DNA from 2 places in the Ruegeria sp. AJ12 genome. Region 2 is predicted to be linked to the other one. Evidence: riboswitches for the same ligand, from Rfam matches in the RefSeq annotation. Region 2 holds a riboswitch; the other holds the start of a gene.
What was found. Region 2 has a riboswitch for FMN ahead of ACR3E0_RS20095 (6,7-dimethyl-8-ribityllumazine synthase). Riboswitches for the same ligand answer to the same signal wherever they lie in the genome.

Region 1 (6,829 bases), 4.0 Mb from region 2:
CGATGATGCCGCCGGTGATGAAGCTGGCGAACTGCACGACCCAGACCTCGCCGGTAAAGGCGCGCAGGATCGCGTAGAACGGCAGGAAGTACCATTCGGGAACGATATGCGCAGGCGTGACCAGCGGGTTGGCTTCGATGTAGTTGTCCGGGTGGCCCAGATAGTTCGGCATGTAGCCGACGATGGCCCAGAACACGACCAGGATCACGGCCAGCGCGAACAGGTCCTTGATCACGAAATACGGCCAGAAGGGCAGCGTGTCTTTCTCGGCTTCCGCCTTCGACGTGCGACGCACCTCAACACCGGTCGGGTTGTTATTGCCCGTGGTGTGGAACGCCCAGATATGCACGATCACCAGTGCCGCGATGATGAAGGGCAACAGGTAGTGCAGCGAGAAAAAGCGGTTCAGCGTGGCATTGTCCACGGCGGGTCCGCCCAGCAGCCAGGTCTGGATCGCATCACCTACGAAGGGGATTGCGCCAAACAGGCCGGTGATCACGGTCGCACCCCAGAAGGACATCTGACCCCAGGGCAGAACGTAGCCCATGAACGCGGTACCCATCATCATCAGGTAGATGAGCATCCCGATGATCCATGTGATCTCACGCGGGGCTTTGTACGAGCCGTAGAAGAGACCGCGGAAGATGTGGATATAGACCGCGACAAAGAACAGCGATGCGCCGTTTTGGTGCAGGTAGCGGATCATGTATCCGCCGTTCACGTTGCGCATGATGTGTTCAACGCTGGCAAAGGCCAGATCGACATGCGGCGTGTAGTGCATCACCAGAACGATACCGGTGATGATCTGCAGCGCCAGGCAGAACGCCAGAACGATACCCCAGATCCACCACCAGTTCAGGTTCTTGGGGGTCGGGATCATGAGGGTGTCATACAGCAGACCGACGATGGGCAAACGGCTGTTCAGCCACTTTTCGCCGTTTGTCTTCGGCTCGTAATGATCGTGGGGAATTCCGGACATCTGGGTCTCCCTTAGCCGAGCTTGATGGTTGTCGCGTCCACCCATTCAACGGGCGGGATCGGCAGGTTCTCAGGCGCGGGGCCTTTGCGGATACGACCGGCAAGGTCGTAGTGCGAGCCGTGGCAGGGGCAGAACCAACCGCCGAAATCGCCGGCGTCGCCCAGAGGCACACAGCCCAGATGTGTGCAGACGCCCATCTGAACGATCCAGGCACCGGGCGCTTCGCCTTCGGGCGACGGCATCACGCGGTTTGCGTCCGTTGCAGGCGCATCGGCATTCAGGTTTGCGTTGCGGGCCAGCGGATCGGGCAGAGCGGCAAGCCCCTCCTCGTCCTGTTGCTGTGCTTCTGCGATCTCGGCACCGGTGCGGTGGCGGATAAAGACCGGCTTGCCCAGCCATTTCACCGTCAGCTGCGTGCCCGGCTCGACCCCGCCGACATCGGTGCGGATCGAGGACAGCGCCTGAACATCTGCCGAGGGGTTCATCTGATTGATCAGGGGCCAGACCGCCGCCCCCGTGGCTACGACACCTGCGCCGCCAGCGACGTAGTAGAGGAAATCTCTGCGGGTGCCTTCGTGGTCTTCTGCGTGGGACACGAGGTTATCTCCGGTTCTTTTGGCGCCCGCGGACGGGCAAATAGCTCGCGCACCGCACGAATGCGGCGTCTTAACCGCGCTATCTATCGGGGAGAATAGATTTCGTCCAGCGGTCTTGAACGCGCAATACGCCGCATCTGGGCATTATGTCACGCCGCAGTGCTTTTTTTCATGATTCCCGTGCACAACTATTACCGCTGCCGCCAAACGCCACTTCGACTCGTACAAAGTCGATTCGCCGTCTGGCGGGCAATCGTTCGGGTTGCGCAATAGCGCACAGCATTATGTCAAAGATTAAGCGTCACGCCGTCAATATGGCTTAAGTGTGGCGTGGATTGATCTACTTTAAGGCGACGTGTTGCGATTTAAATCTTTCATATAAAATAGATATTTCTCATTCAAGTTCTCGCATGATTTCCTGTTGCACTTTTTGCGAGAATGCCGAAAAGCCCGGTCAAGCGCGAACTCCAGTTAGGAGACCTCATATGTCGAAACTTGTTTTGACCACCACATTGCTCACAATGGCCCTGTCCTCGCAGGCGGTTGCCACCGGCGACCCGGCGAAAGGCGAACTGCTCTACAACCGATGCTCATCCTGCCATGCAATCATCAAGGATGGCGAGGTTCTGGTGAAGGGCGGAATCACCGGGCCGAATCTCTACGGTGTCGTCGGTCGCATCGCCGGTACCGAGAACGACTATCTCAATGGCAGCGAACGTCTGCCGATCGGCATGTTCACCGACGACCTGATCCGTGCGGGGAACGAAGGGCTGGTCTGGACCCAGGAAAACCTGATTGCCTACTCAGAGGACCCGATCGGTTTCATTCAGGAGTTTCTGAACGACGAAACCGCGCGCCCCAACATGAGCGTCAAGCTGAAGAAAGGCGCAGACGATATTGCCGCCTATCTGGCGACGTTCAGCGCCCAGTAGGCCGTCGACCAGACCCGGCGCTGGTCAGGTGCTGCGCATCAACGCGGCCAGCCGCCCGGTTTCGGTGCCAAACCCCGTCACCTCCAATTGCCCGGCCGCGCGGAGGCGGGCGTCCTCGGTCTTGTTCTGGTTCAGTTTCCACGTGCCCTGAATGTCATCGATCCGCATCCGGCAGGGCACGATCATCCGCATCATTTTCGCCAGCGCCTCGTCAGACATCTTTCCGGTGGTCCATGGCGGCTTGGGCAACAGACGTTCTTCATAGAACGCAGATTGCCGGTCCAGCAAATCCAGCAATGTGTCGTGCGGCTGCATCTCTATCTGACCTGTCAGATGCACGGCCACGTAGTTCCACGTCGGCACCTGATCATCGACCTCGTACCAGTCAGGCGACACATAGCCGTCCGGACCCGTGACCGCGATCCGGGCGATTTGTGGCTGTTTCAGCAACCTCACGATCGGGTTTGAACGGACAAGATGCAACTCGGCCAGAGAACCATCTTCACTCAGCAAGAACGGAACGTGGCTCAACAGGGGGGCCTCCGGCGTCGACACGGCCAGAACACCGAAGGCGCGATCACGTGCGAAAGCGATGTGCCGTGCGTTGTCCTCGGCACGAAAAGCGGGGTTGGGATGCATACCTGTCCTCCTGACGATCCCTCTTGCAGAACCGCCCGCAGCTTGGCAAGCTTCATTCTGTTCTCAGGGCGGGGCGAAATTCCCCACCGGCGGTATGCGGGCCAAGACCCGTCAGCCCGCGAGCGGCCCCGTTTGTCGGGGTGTCAGCAGATCTGGTGAGAGGCCAGAGCCGACGGTGACAGTCCGGATGAAAGAGAACGCGCAGCGTGTCGCACAGCGGCACGGCTGTTCGTGATCGCCTTGGGTGACGTGTCATGCCGGGCTGGCAGCGATATGACTTCGCGAGCGCCAGCGGGCCACCAAACCGAAAGGAGATCATGATGACACACACCCGCTATGCGTTTGTAAAAGCCAACTGGCATTCCGATATCGTAGACCGCGCTTTGGACGGCTTTCTGGACTTGATTCCGGTCGATCTGGTCGATGTATTCGATGTCCCCGGTGCCTTTGAGATGCCGCTTCTGGCCAGGGATCTTGCCGAAACAGGGCGCTATGCCGCCGTGGCTTGCGCGGCCTTTGTGGTGGATGGCGGTATCTACCGGCACGAATTCGTCGCACAAGCCGTGGTAGACGGGCTGATGCGCGCCGGGTTGGATACGGGCGTTCCTGTCCTGTCAGTCTCACTGACGCCGCATCAGTATCAGGAGACGGATCATCACAACGCGATCTACCGCGCCCATTTCATTGAAAAGGGGCGCGAGGCGGCGCAGGCCGCGCTCAAGGTCACCGAGACCCGGGCGCAATTGGCGGCAGCGGCTTGATCCCAAGCGGTTGGAGCATCTGCGCCCCAACCGCAAATCTGCTTGAGGCTTGGGGCCTCGCCCGCTAATCACGACCCGCAAAGGAGCACGCCCCATGTCGATGAACAGCTTTGGACATCTTTTTCGCGTCACCACCTGGGGTGAGAGCCATGGTCCTGCATTGGGCGCCACTGTCGACGGCTGTCCGCCGGGGGTGGCAATCGACGAAGCCATGATCCAGCACTGGATGGACAAACGCAAACCGGGGCAGAACAAGTTCACCACCCAGCGGCGCGAGGCCGACGCGGTCAGGATTCTGTCGGGCGTGTTCGAAGGCCAGACAACGGGAACCCCGATCCAGCTGATGATCGAAAACACCGATCAGCGCTCGAAAGACTACGGCGACATCATGGACAAGTTCCGGCCCGGTCACGCCGATATCACTTACTGGCAGAAATACGGCATCCGCGACTATCGCGGCGGCGGGCGCAGTTCGGCCCGCGAAACCGCGGCGCGGGTCGCGGCAGGCGGACTGGCGCGCGAGGCGATCAGGCAGATCGCGCCGAACGTGCAGATCACCGGTTACATGGTGCAAATGGGTCCGCGCAAGATCGACAGGGACAGCTTTGACTGGGCACAGATCGAACAAAACCCGTTCTGGACCCCGGATGCCAAGGCCGCTGAAGACTGGGCCGCCTATCTGGACGAGCTACGCAAGTCAGGAAACTCGGTCGGGGCCGTGATCGAGGTCGTGGCACGCGGTGTTCCGGCGGGATTGGGTGCGCCTGTTTACGCCAAGTTAGACACTGATCTGGCCTCTGCCATGATGTCGATCAACGCCGTCAAGGGTGTTGAGATTGGCGAAGGCATGGCCGCCGCGGAACTCACAGGCGATGCCAACGCTGATGAGATTTTCATGGGTCAGGACGGCCCGCAATACAGCAGCAATCACGCCGGTGGTATTCTAGGTGGTATTTCGACCGGGCAGGACGTCGTGGTACGTTTTGCGGTCAAACCAACCTCATCGATCCTGACCACTCGCAAGACCATCACAAAATCCGGCGCAGAGACCGAGATTATCACCAAGGGCCGCCATGACCCCTGCGTCGGCATCCGCGCAGTCCCGGTCGGCGAGGCGATGATGGCCTGTGTGATCCTGGATCACCTGCTGCTGCATCGCGGCCAGATTGGCGAAAACCGTGGACAGATTGGCTGACCTACGTACCCGGCTGCGGACGGTTGTGGCGCAGCGTATGGCCACAGACCCGGCTCATGACCTTGCCCATCTGGACCGCGTCTGGGTGAACGCGCAGGCCATTGCGGATGTGACCACCAATATGAAGGTGTTGCTTGCAGGGTGTTATCTGCATGATCTGGTAAACTTGCCAAAGGACGACCCGGATCGCCACCTTGCATCCCGTAGATCAGCGGCGGAATCAGAGTCTATTCTTGGGAAACTCGGTTATGAACCGACACAGATTGAGGCCGCCCAGCACGCAATTGCGGCACATAGCTTTTCGGCCAAGATACCACCAGAAACGCCCGAAGCGCGTATCCTGCGCGATGCCGACCGGCTCGATGCGCTTGGCGCAATTGGCATCGCGCGCACGTTCTCGGTGTCTGGCGCCCTGGGCCGTGTCCTCTACGATCCGGCGGACCCGTTCTCAGAAAACCGACCGCTGGACGATCTGCGCTTTTCCATCGACCATTGGAAGGTCAAGCTGCTGGCTTTGCCGCAAGACATGCTGACGCCCACCGGCAGACGACTGGCGCAGCAACGCGCGCAGCGTATGATCCGGTATCTCGAAGAGTTTGCCGAGGAACTCGGCACGGCCCTGCCAGCCGAGTGGGCCGCGCTCGCCCCGACCCGTTGATCTTTGCGCCGCAAAGGCGCAGGGTCGCGCCGATGGCAAAATCCTTAACATCGCATCGACCTGTCCTTGCTGTGACGCTGAAGCTCAGCGCCCTGTTTCTGTTCACGTCTATGTCGGCCCTGGTCAAAGCGCTGTCCGAAGATTTTCCGCCGGGAGAGCTGGTCTTTTTCCGTTCTCTGTTTGCGATCCCCGTCATCATTATCTGGCTGATTGCGCGCGGCGAGCTGGCGCAAGGCTTTGTGGTCAAAAAGCCGATGGGCCATTTCTGGCGCGGCGTATTGGGGACATCCGCGATGGGCCTGACCTTCACCGGCCTCAGCCTGCTGCCTCTGCCCGAGGTGACCGCCATTGGATATGCCACGCCGATTTTCACCCTTGTTCTGGCGGCCGTCATGCTCGGTGAACGCATCCGCATGATCCGAATCGGAGCCGTTTTGCTGGGCCTGTTGGGTGTTCTGATCATGATCTGGCCCCGCCTTGGCAGCACCGAGATGGAAACCGCCGCCACGCTGGGCGCGCTCTGCGTTCTGACCGCGACGATGGCCCGGGCCTTTGTCCAGATTCACATCCGGCAACTGGTACAGGTCGACCATCCAGCGGCCATTGTGTTCTATTTTTGCGTGACTGGGACACTGCTGTCGGGGCTGACAGTGTTCTGGGGCTGGACCATCCCAACATGGGAACAACTGGTGATTCTGATCGCCATGGGTCTGACCGGAGGCGTGGCGCAGATCCTCGTGACCTCGTCCTATCGGTTTGGGCAGGCGTCGATGCTGGCGCCCTATGATTACACCACAATGCTGTTTGCGATTGTGATTGGCTATGTCTGGTTTGGTGAATTGCCGACGATCGCCATCCTGACCGGTGCCGCGCTGGTGATTGCCGGCAACGTGGTGGTGATCTGGCGTGAGCATCAACTGGGACTGGAACGCGGCAAGGCCCGGTCGGTCACCGATCCCAAAGCGTGACTTTACCTTTCGCAAACTTTCCCTAGGTTGGGCCGGACAGTCAAAACAGGTGCCCCATGAGCGACGCGCAGGATCACAAGGAAAAGATGCAAAAGGTGCAG
Region 2 (6,829 bases):
GGTGATGTGGATACAGGCTCTGGCATGATCTGGACGCGAACCGACCGCCCGGCCCGCGTGATGATGGAAGTCTCGACAACCGACAGCTTTGCCGACGCGCGCAGGCTGACGCCAATGGACGCTATTCCCAACAGCGATTTTGCGGTCAAGCGGCTGGTGGATGGATTGCCCTCGGATCAGGATATCTTCTATCGCTTCGTGGCCGCCGACCTCAGCGACATCAATGTCGTATCAGAGCCTGTTGTTGGCCAATTCCGCACTGCACCGATGTCCCGGCGCAACATACGGTTTGCCTGGTCCGGGGACACCGCCGGTCAGGGCTGGGGCATTGATGATGAGGGGATGCGCGCGTATGCGACCATGGCGCAGCACAAGCCCAACTTTTTCATTCATTCCGGCGACACGGTTTACGCCGATGGCCCAATGCAGGACGAGGTCGAGAAAGACGGGCAGGTGATCTGGAAAAACACCACCCTGATCGATGAGAAGCGCAAGGTGGCCGAAACGCTGGACGAATTCCGCGCCCAGTGGAAATACAACATGATGGACGAACATGTCCGCGCCATGAACGCCGTCTGTCCGACCTTCTTTCAATGGGACGACCACGAGGTGGTCAACAACTGGTCGGATGCCAAGGACCTGATCTCGGACGATCGGTACACCGAAAAATCAGTGCATGTGCTGCAATCCCGCGCCGGACGCGCCTTTCATGAGATGACGCCGCTGCGCATTACCCCCGCCGAACCGGGGCGCGTGTATCGCAAGATTTCGTACGGCCCGATGCTGGACGTCTTTTTCCTCGATCTGCGCAGCTATCGCGGTCCTAACGGTCCTTCGATGGAAGATGAGATCACCGATCAGTCCCGCATTCTGGGTGCCGAGCAACTTGCATGGCTCAAGAAAGAGCTGGCCGGATCGCAGGCCACGTGGAAGGTGATTGCCTCGGATATGCCGATCGGTGTGATCGTCTGGGACAACTGGAAGGAACAGGCCGGAGCAGAGGCGATCGCAAACGGTGATAGTGGTCCGGCCAAGGGTCGCGAGTTGGAGATCGCCGATCTGCTGCGGTTCATCAAGACGACCGGCGTCACAAACACGGTTTGGTTCACGGCCGACGTTCACTATACTGCTGCGCATTTTTATGACCCTAACAAGGCCCAATTCCAGGATTTTGAACCATTCTGGGAGTTTGTGTCGGGCCCGTTGCATGCCGGTACATTTGGTCCAAACGCACTGGATGGTACTTTTGGCCCCGAGGTGAAGTTCGTCAAAGCACCCGCAGAGGATCAGGGCGTCAACCTGCCCCCCAGCGCTGGCCTGCAGTTCTTTGGGCTTGTGGACATTGACGGTGCCACACAGCAGATGACCGTGCGGTTGATGGATCGCGCAGACACCGAACTCTGGTCGGTCACCCTGGATCCCAGGGAACAGGCGATCTGACGAATCGGACTTGAAATTCCCGACTAAAATAATCAATTATCAATCGACGTCAGATGATCTATCATCTGGCACCGAGTTTCGAGGCGGTTTGCGGGCTTAGCGCAAGACATGGTGAGAGCACGCCGCCGCCTCGGAAACGATGTGTGGTTCGGAGTATCGCCTTGTGGGAAGGTCAGGAATGAATGATCAGCTCGACGAAATCATCGCCCGACATGATGCAGCTACGTCCTGTGGGTGTGCGTGCTGTGATGATGACTTTGCAGCCTATGTCGAGCAGAAAAAGCGCGACAGGGCGATCAACGAACCGGACCATGACGTAAGCCTGCCCGACAGTGCGGCCAGCCGTCGCGGTTCTGTGCGGTATGTTTTTGAAAAGCTGCTGACACGGCAAAAGGCCTGAAGCGGACACCCGGCGGGTTTAATAATCCAGTCCGCGCTGCGCTTTGATTCCCGCCTGAAACGGGTGCTTCTCCTCGGTCATTTCTGTCACCAGATCCGCATAGTCACGCAGATTCTGTGGCGCGTCCCGGCCCGTCAGAAAGACGCTGGTCCGTTCGGACCGCGCATCCAGCCCCGCTATGACCTGTTCGACCGACAGGTATTCGTAGCGCAGGGCGATATTGATCTCATCCAGCACAACCAGATCGTACTCGCCGCTCGCCATCAAACCGCAGGCCTTGTCGAAGGCTGAATTTGCCGCCGCGATATCGCGTTCACGGTCTTGGGTGTCCCAGGTGAAACCTTCGCCCATCGTGTGCCAGGTGACCAGGTCCCGCTCCTGAAAAAAGCGCCGTTCGCCGGTTTTCCATTTGCCCTTGATGAACTGTACAACAGCCACCTTTTGCCCCCAGCCCAACGCCCGGATCACCACGCCAAACGCGGCGGAGGATTTGCCTTTGCCTTTGCCAGTATTGACCATGACCAACCCGCGTCCGGGGTCGACCGCCTCGGACACTTTCTTGCGGTGCTTGGCCTGCACCTTTTGCATCTTTTCCTTGTGATCCTGCGCGTCGCTCATGGGGCACCTGTTTTGACTGTCCGGCCCAACCTAGGGAAAGTTTGCGAAAGGTAAAGTCACGCTTTGGGATCGGTGACCGACCGGGCCTTGCCGCGTTCCAGTCCCAGTTGATGCTCACGCCAGATCACCACCACGTTGCCGGCAATCACCAGCGCGGCACCGGTCAGGATGGCGATCGTCGGCAATTCACCAAACCAGACATAGCCAATCACAATCGCAAACAGCATTGTGGTGTAATCATAGGGCGCCAGCATCGACGCCTGCCCAAACCGATAGGACGAGGTCACGAGGATCTGCGCCACGCCTCCGGTCAGACCCATGGCGATCAGAATCACCAGTTGTTCCCATGTTGGGATGGTCCAGCCCCAGAACACTGTCAGCCCCGACAGCAGTGTCCCAGTCACGCAAAAATAGAACACAATGGCCGCTGGATGGTCGACCTGTACCAGTTGCCGGATGTGAATCTGGACAAAGGCCCGGGCCATCGTCGCGGTCAGAACGCAGAGCGCGCCCAGCGTGGCGGCGGTTTCCATCTCGGTGCTGCCAAGGCGGGGCCAGATCATGATCAGAACACCCAACAGGCCCAGCAAAACGGCTCCGATTCGGATCATGCGGATGCGTTCACCGAGCATGACGGCCGCCAGAACAAGGGTGAAAATCGGCGTGGCATATCCAATGGCGGTCACCTCGGGCAGAGGCAGCAGGCTGAGGCCGGTGAAGGTCAGGCCCATCGCGGATGTCCCCAATACGCCGCGCCAGAAATGGCCCATCGGCTTTTTGACCACAAAGCCTTGCGCCAGCTCGCCGCGCGCAATCAGCCAGATAATGATGACGGGGATCGCAAACAGAGAACGGAAAAAGACCAGCTCTCCCGGCGGAAAATCTTCGGACAGCGCTTTGACCAGGGCCGACATAGACGTGAACAGAAACAGGGCGCTGAGCTTCAGCGTCACAGCAAGGACAGGTCGATGCGATGTTAAGGATTTTGCCATCGGCGCGACCCTGCGCCTTTGCGGCGCAAAGATCAACGGGTCGGGGCGAGCGCGGCCCACTCGGCTGGCAGGGCCGTGCCGAGTTCCTCGGCAAACTCTTCGAGATACCGGATCATACGCTGCGCGCGTTGCTGCGCCAGTCGTCTGCCGGTGGGCGTCAGCATGTCTTGCGGCAAAGCCAGCAGCTTGACCTTCCAATGGTCGATGGAAAAGCGCAGATCGTCCAGCGGTCGGTTTTCTGAGAACGGGTCCGCCGGATCGTAGAGGACACGGCCCAGGGCGCCAGACACCGAGAACGTGCGCGCGATGCCAATTGCGCCAAGCGCATCGAGCCGGTCGGCATCGCGCAGGATACGCGCTTCGGGCGTTTCTGGTGGTATCTTGGCCGAAAAGCTATGTGCCGCAATTGCGTGCTGGGCGGCCTCAATCTGTGTCGGTTCATAACCGAGTTTCCCAAGAATAGACTCTGATTCCGCCGCTGATCTACGGGATGCAAGGTGGCGATCCGGGTCGTCCTTTGGCAAGTTTACCAGATCATGCAGATAACACCCTGCAAGCAACACCTTCATATTGGTGGTCACATCCGCAATGGCCTGCGCGTTCACCCAGACGCGGTCCAGATGGGCAAGGTCATGAGCCGGGTCTGTGGCCATACGCTGCGCCACAACCGTCCGCAGCCGGGTACGTAGGTCAGCCAATCTGTCCACGGTTTTCGCCAATCTGGCCGCGATGCAGCAGCAGGTGATCCAGGATCACACAGGCCATCATCGCCTCGCCGACCGGGACTGCGCGGATGCCGACGCAGGGGTCATGGCGGCCCTTGGTGATAATCTCGGTCTCTGCGCCGGATTTTGTGATGGTCTTGCGAGTGGTCAGGATCGATGAGGTTGGTTTGACCGCAAAACGTACCACGACGTCCTGCCCGGTCGAAATACCACCTAGAATACCACCGGCGTGATTGCTGCTGTATTGCGGGCCGTCCTGACCCATGAAAATCTCATCAGCGTTGGCATCGCCTGTGAGTTCCGCGGCGGCCATGCCTTCGCCAATCTCAACACCCTTGACGGCGTTGATCGACATCATGGCAGAGGCCAGATCAGTGTCTAACTTGGCGTAAACAGGCGCACCCAATCCCGCCGGAACACCGCGTGCCACGACCTCGATCACGGCCCCGACCGAGTTTCCTGACTTGCGTAGCTCGTCCAGATAGGCGGCCCAGTCTTCAGCGGCCTTGGCATCCGGGGTCCAGAACGGGTTTTGTTCGATCTGTGCCCAGTCAAAGCTGTCCCTGTCGATCTTGCGCGGACCCATTTGCACCATGTAACCGGTGATCTGCACGTTCGGCGCGATCTGCCTGATCGCCTCGCGCGCCAGTCCGCCTGCCGCGACCCGCGCCGCGGTTTCGCGGGCCGAACTGCGCCCGCCGCCGCGATAGTCGCGGATGCCGTATTTCTGCCAGTAAGTGATATCGGCGTGACCGGGCCGGAACTTGTCCATGATGTCGCCGTAGTCTTTCGAGCGCTGATCGGTGTTTTCGATCATCAGCTGGATCGGGGTTCCCGTTGTCTGGCCTTCGAACACGCCCGACAGAATCCTGACCGCGTCGGCCTCGCGCCGCTGGGTGGTGAACTTGTTCTGCCCCGGTTTGCGTTTGTCCATCCAGTGCTGGATCATGGCTTCGTCGATTGCCACCCCCGGCGGACAGCCGTCGACAGTGGCGCCCAATGCAGGACCATGGCTCTCACCCCAGGTGGTGACGCGAAAAAGATGTCCAAAGCTGTTCATCGACATGGGGCGTGCTCCTTTGCGGGTCGTGATTAGCGGGCGAGGCCCCAAGCCTCAAGCAGATTTGCGGTTGGGGCGCAGATGCTCCAACCGCTTGGGATCAAGCCGCTGCCGCCAATTGCGCCCGGGTCTCGGTGACCTTGAGCGCGGCCTGCGCCGCCTCGCGCCCCTTTTCAATGAAATGGGCGCGGTAGATCGCGTTGTGATGATCCGTCTCCTGATACTGATGCGGCGTCAGTGAGACTGACAGGACAGGAACGCCCGTATCCAACCCGGCGCGCATCAGCCCGTCTACCACGGCTTGTGCGACGAATTCGTGCCGGTAGATACCGCCATCCACCACAAAGGCCGCGCAAGCCACGGCGGCATAGCGCCCTGTTTCGGCAAGATCCCTGGCCAGAAGCGGCATCTCAAAGGCACCGGGGACATCGAATACATCGACCAGATCGACCGGAATCAAGTCCAGAAAGCCGTCCAAAGCGCGGTCTACGATATCGGAATGCCAGTTGGCTTTTACAAACGCATAGCGGGTGTGTGTCATCATGATCTCCTTTCGGTTTGGTGGCCCGCTGGCGCTCGCGAAGTCATATCGCTGCCAGCCCGGCATGACACGTCACCCAAGGCGATCACGAACAGCCGTGCCGCTGTGCGACACGCTGCGCGTTCTCTTTCATCCGGACTGTCACCGTCGGCTCTGGCCTCTCACCAGATCTGCTGACACCCCGACAAACGGGGCCGCTCGCGGGCTGACGGGTCTTGGCCCGCATACCGCCGGTGGGGAATTTCGCCCCGCCCTGAGAACAGAATGAAGCTTGCCAAGCTGCGGGCGGTTCTGCAAGAGGGATCGTCAGGAGGACAGGTATGCATCCCAACCCCGCTTTTCGTGCCGAGGACAACGCACGGCACATCGCTTTCGCACGTGATCGCGCCTTCGGTGTTCTGGCCGTGTCGACGCCGGAGGCCCCCCTGTTGAGCCACGTTCCGTTCTTGCTGAGTGAAGATGGTTCTCTGGCCGAGTTGCATCTTGTCCGTTCAAACCCGATCGTGAGGTTGCTGAAACAGCCACAAATCGCCCGGATCGCGGTCACGGGTCCGGACGGCTATGTGTCGCCTGACTGGTACGAGGTCGATGATCAGGTGCCGACGTGGAACTACGTGGCCGTGCATCTGACAGGTCAGATAGAGATGCAGCCGCACGACACATTGCTGGATTTGCTGGACCGGCAATCTGCGTTCTATGAAGAACGTCTGTTGCCCAAGCCGCCATGGACCACCGGAAAGATGTCTGACGAGGCGCTGGCGAAAATGATGCGGATGATCGTGCCCTGCCGGATGCGGATCGATGACATTCAGGGCACGTGGAAACTGAACCAGAACAAGACCGAGGACGCCCGCCTCCGCGCGGCCGGGCAATTGGAGGTGACGGGGTTTGGCACCGAAACCGGGCGGCTGGCCGCGTTGATGCGCAGCACCTGACCAGCGCCGGGTCTGGTCGACGGCCTACTGGGCGCTGAACGTCGCCAGATAGGCGGCAATATCGTCTGCGCCTTTCTTCAGCTTGACGCTCATGTTGGGGCGCGCGGTTTCGTCGTTC

Region 1: linked by a shared signal. The riboswitch ahead of ACR3E0_RS00065 (6,7-dimethyl-8-ribityllumazine synthase) and the one ahead of ACR3E0_RS20095 (6,7-dimethyl-8-ribityllumazine synthase) in region 2 are both predicted to bind FMN.

What each region holds. Positions count from the first base shown of each region.
Region 1 is NZ_JBQFJJ010000001.1:7,148-13,976, reverse strand. Features, by position in the region: gene petB (cytochrome b) at 1-979, opposite strand, end outside; gene petA (ubiquinol-cytochrome c reductase iron-sulfur subunit) at 991-1,575, opposite strand; gene ACR3E0_RS00075 (c-type cytochrome) at 2,061-2,507, shown strand; gene ACR3E0_RS00070 (FMN-binding negative transcriptional regulator) at 2,532-3,146, opposite strand; FMN riboswitch at 3,202-3,349, shown strand; gene ACR3E0_RS00065 (6,7-dimethyl-8-ribityllumazine synthase) at 3,467-3,907, shown strand; gene aroC (chorismate synthase) at 4,002-5,102, shown strand; gene ACR3E0_RS00055 (HD domain-containing protein) at 5,086-5,760, shown strand; gene ACR3E0_RS00050 (DMT family transporter) at 5,793-6,728, shown strand; gene cobO (cob(I)yrinic acid a,c-diamide adenosyltransferase) at 6,785-6,829, shown strand, end outside.
Region 2 is NZ_JBQFJJ010000001.1:4,001,673-4,008,501, forward strand. Features, by position in the region: gene ACR3E0_RS20065 (alkaline phosphatase D family protein) at 1-1,440, shown strand, start outside; gene ACR3E0_RS20070 (hypothetical protein) at 1,619-1,840, shown strand; gene cobO (cob(I)yrinic acid a,c-diamide adenosyltransferase) at 1,859-2,458, opposite strand; gene ACR3E0_RS20080 (DMT family transporter) at 2,515-3,450, opposite strand; gene ACR3E0_RS20085 (HD domain-containing protein) at 3,483-4,157, opposite strand; gene aroC (chorismate synthase) at 4,141-5,241, opposite strand; gene ACR3E0_RS20095 (6,7-dimethyl-8-ribityllumazine synthase) at 5,336-5,776, opposite strand; FMN riboswitch at 5,894-6,041, opposite strand; gene ACR3E0_RS20100 (FMN-binding negative transcriptional regulator) at 6,097-6,711, shown strand; gene ACR3E0_RS20105 (c-type cytochrome) at 6,736-6,829, opposite strand, start outside.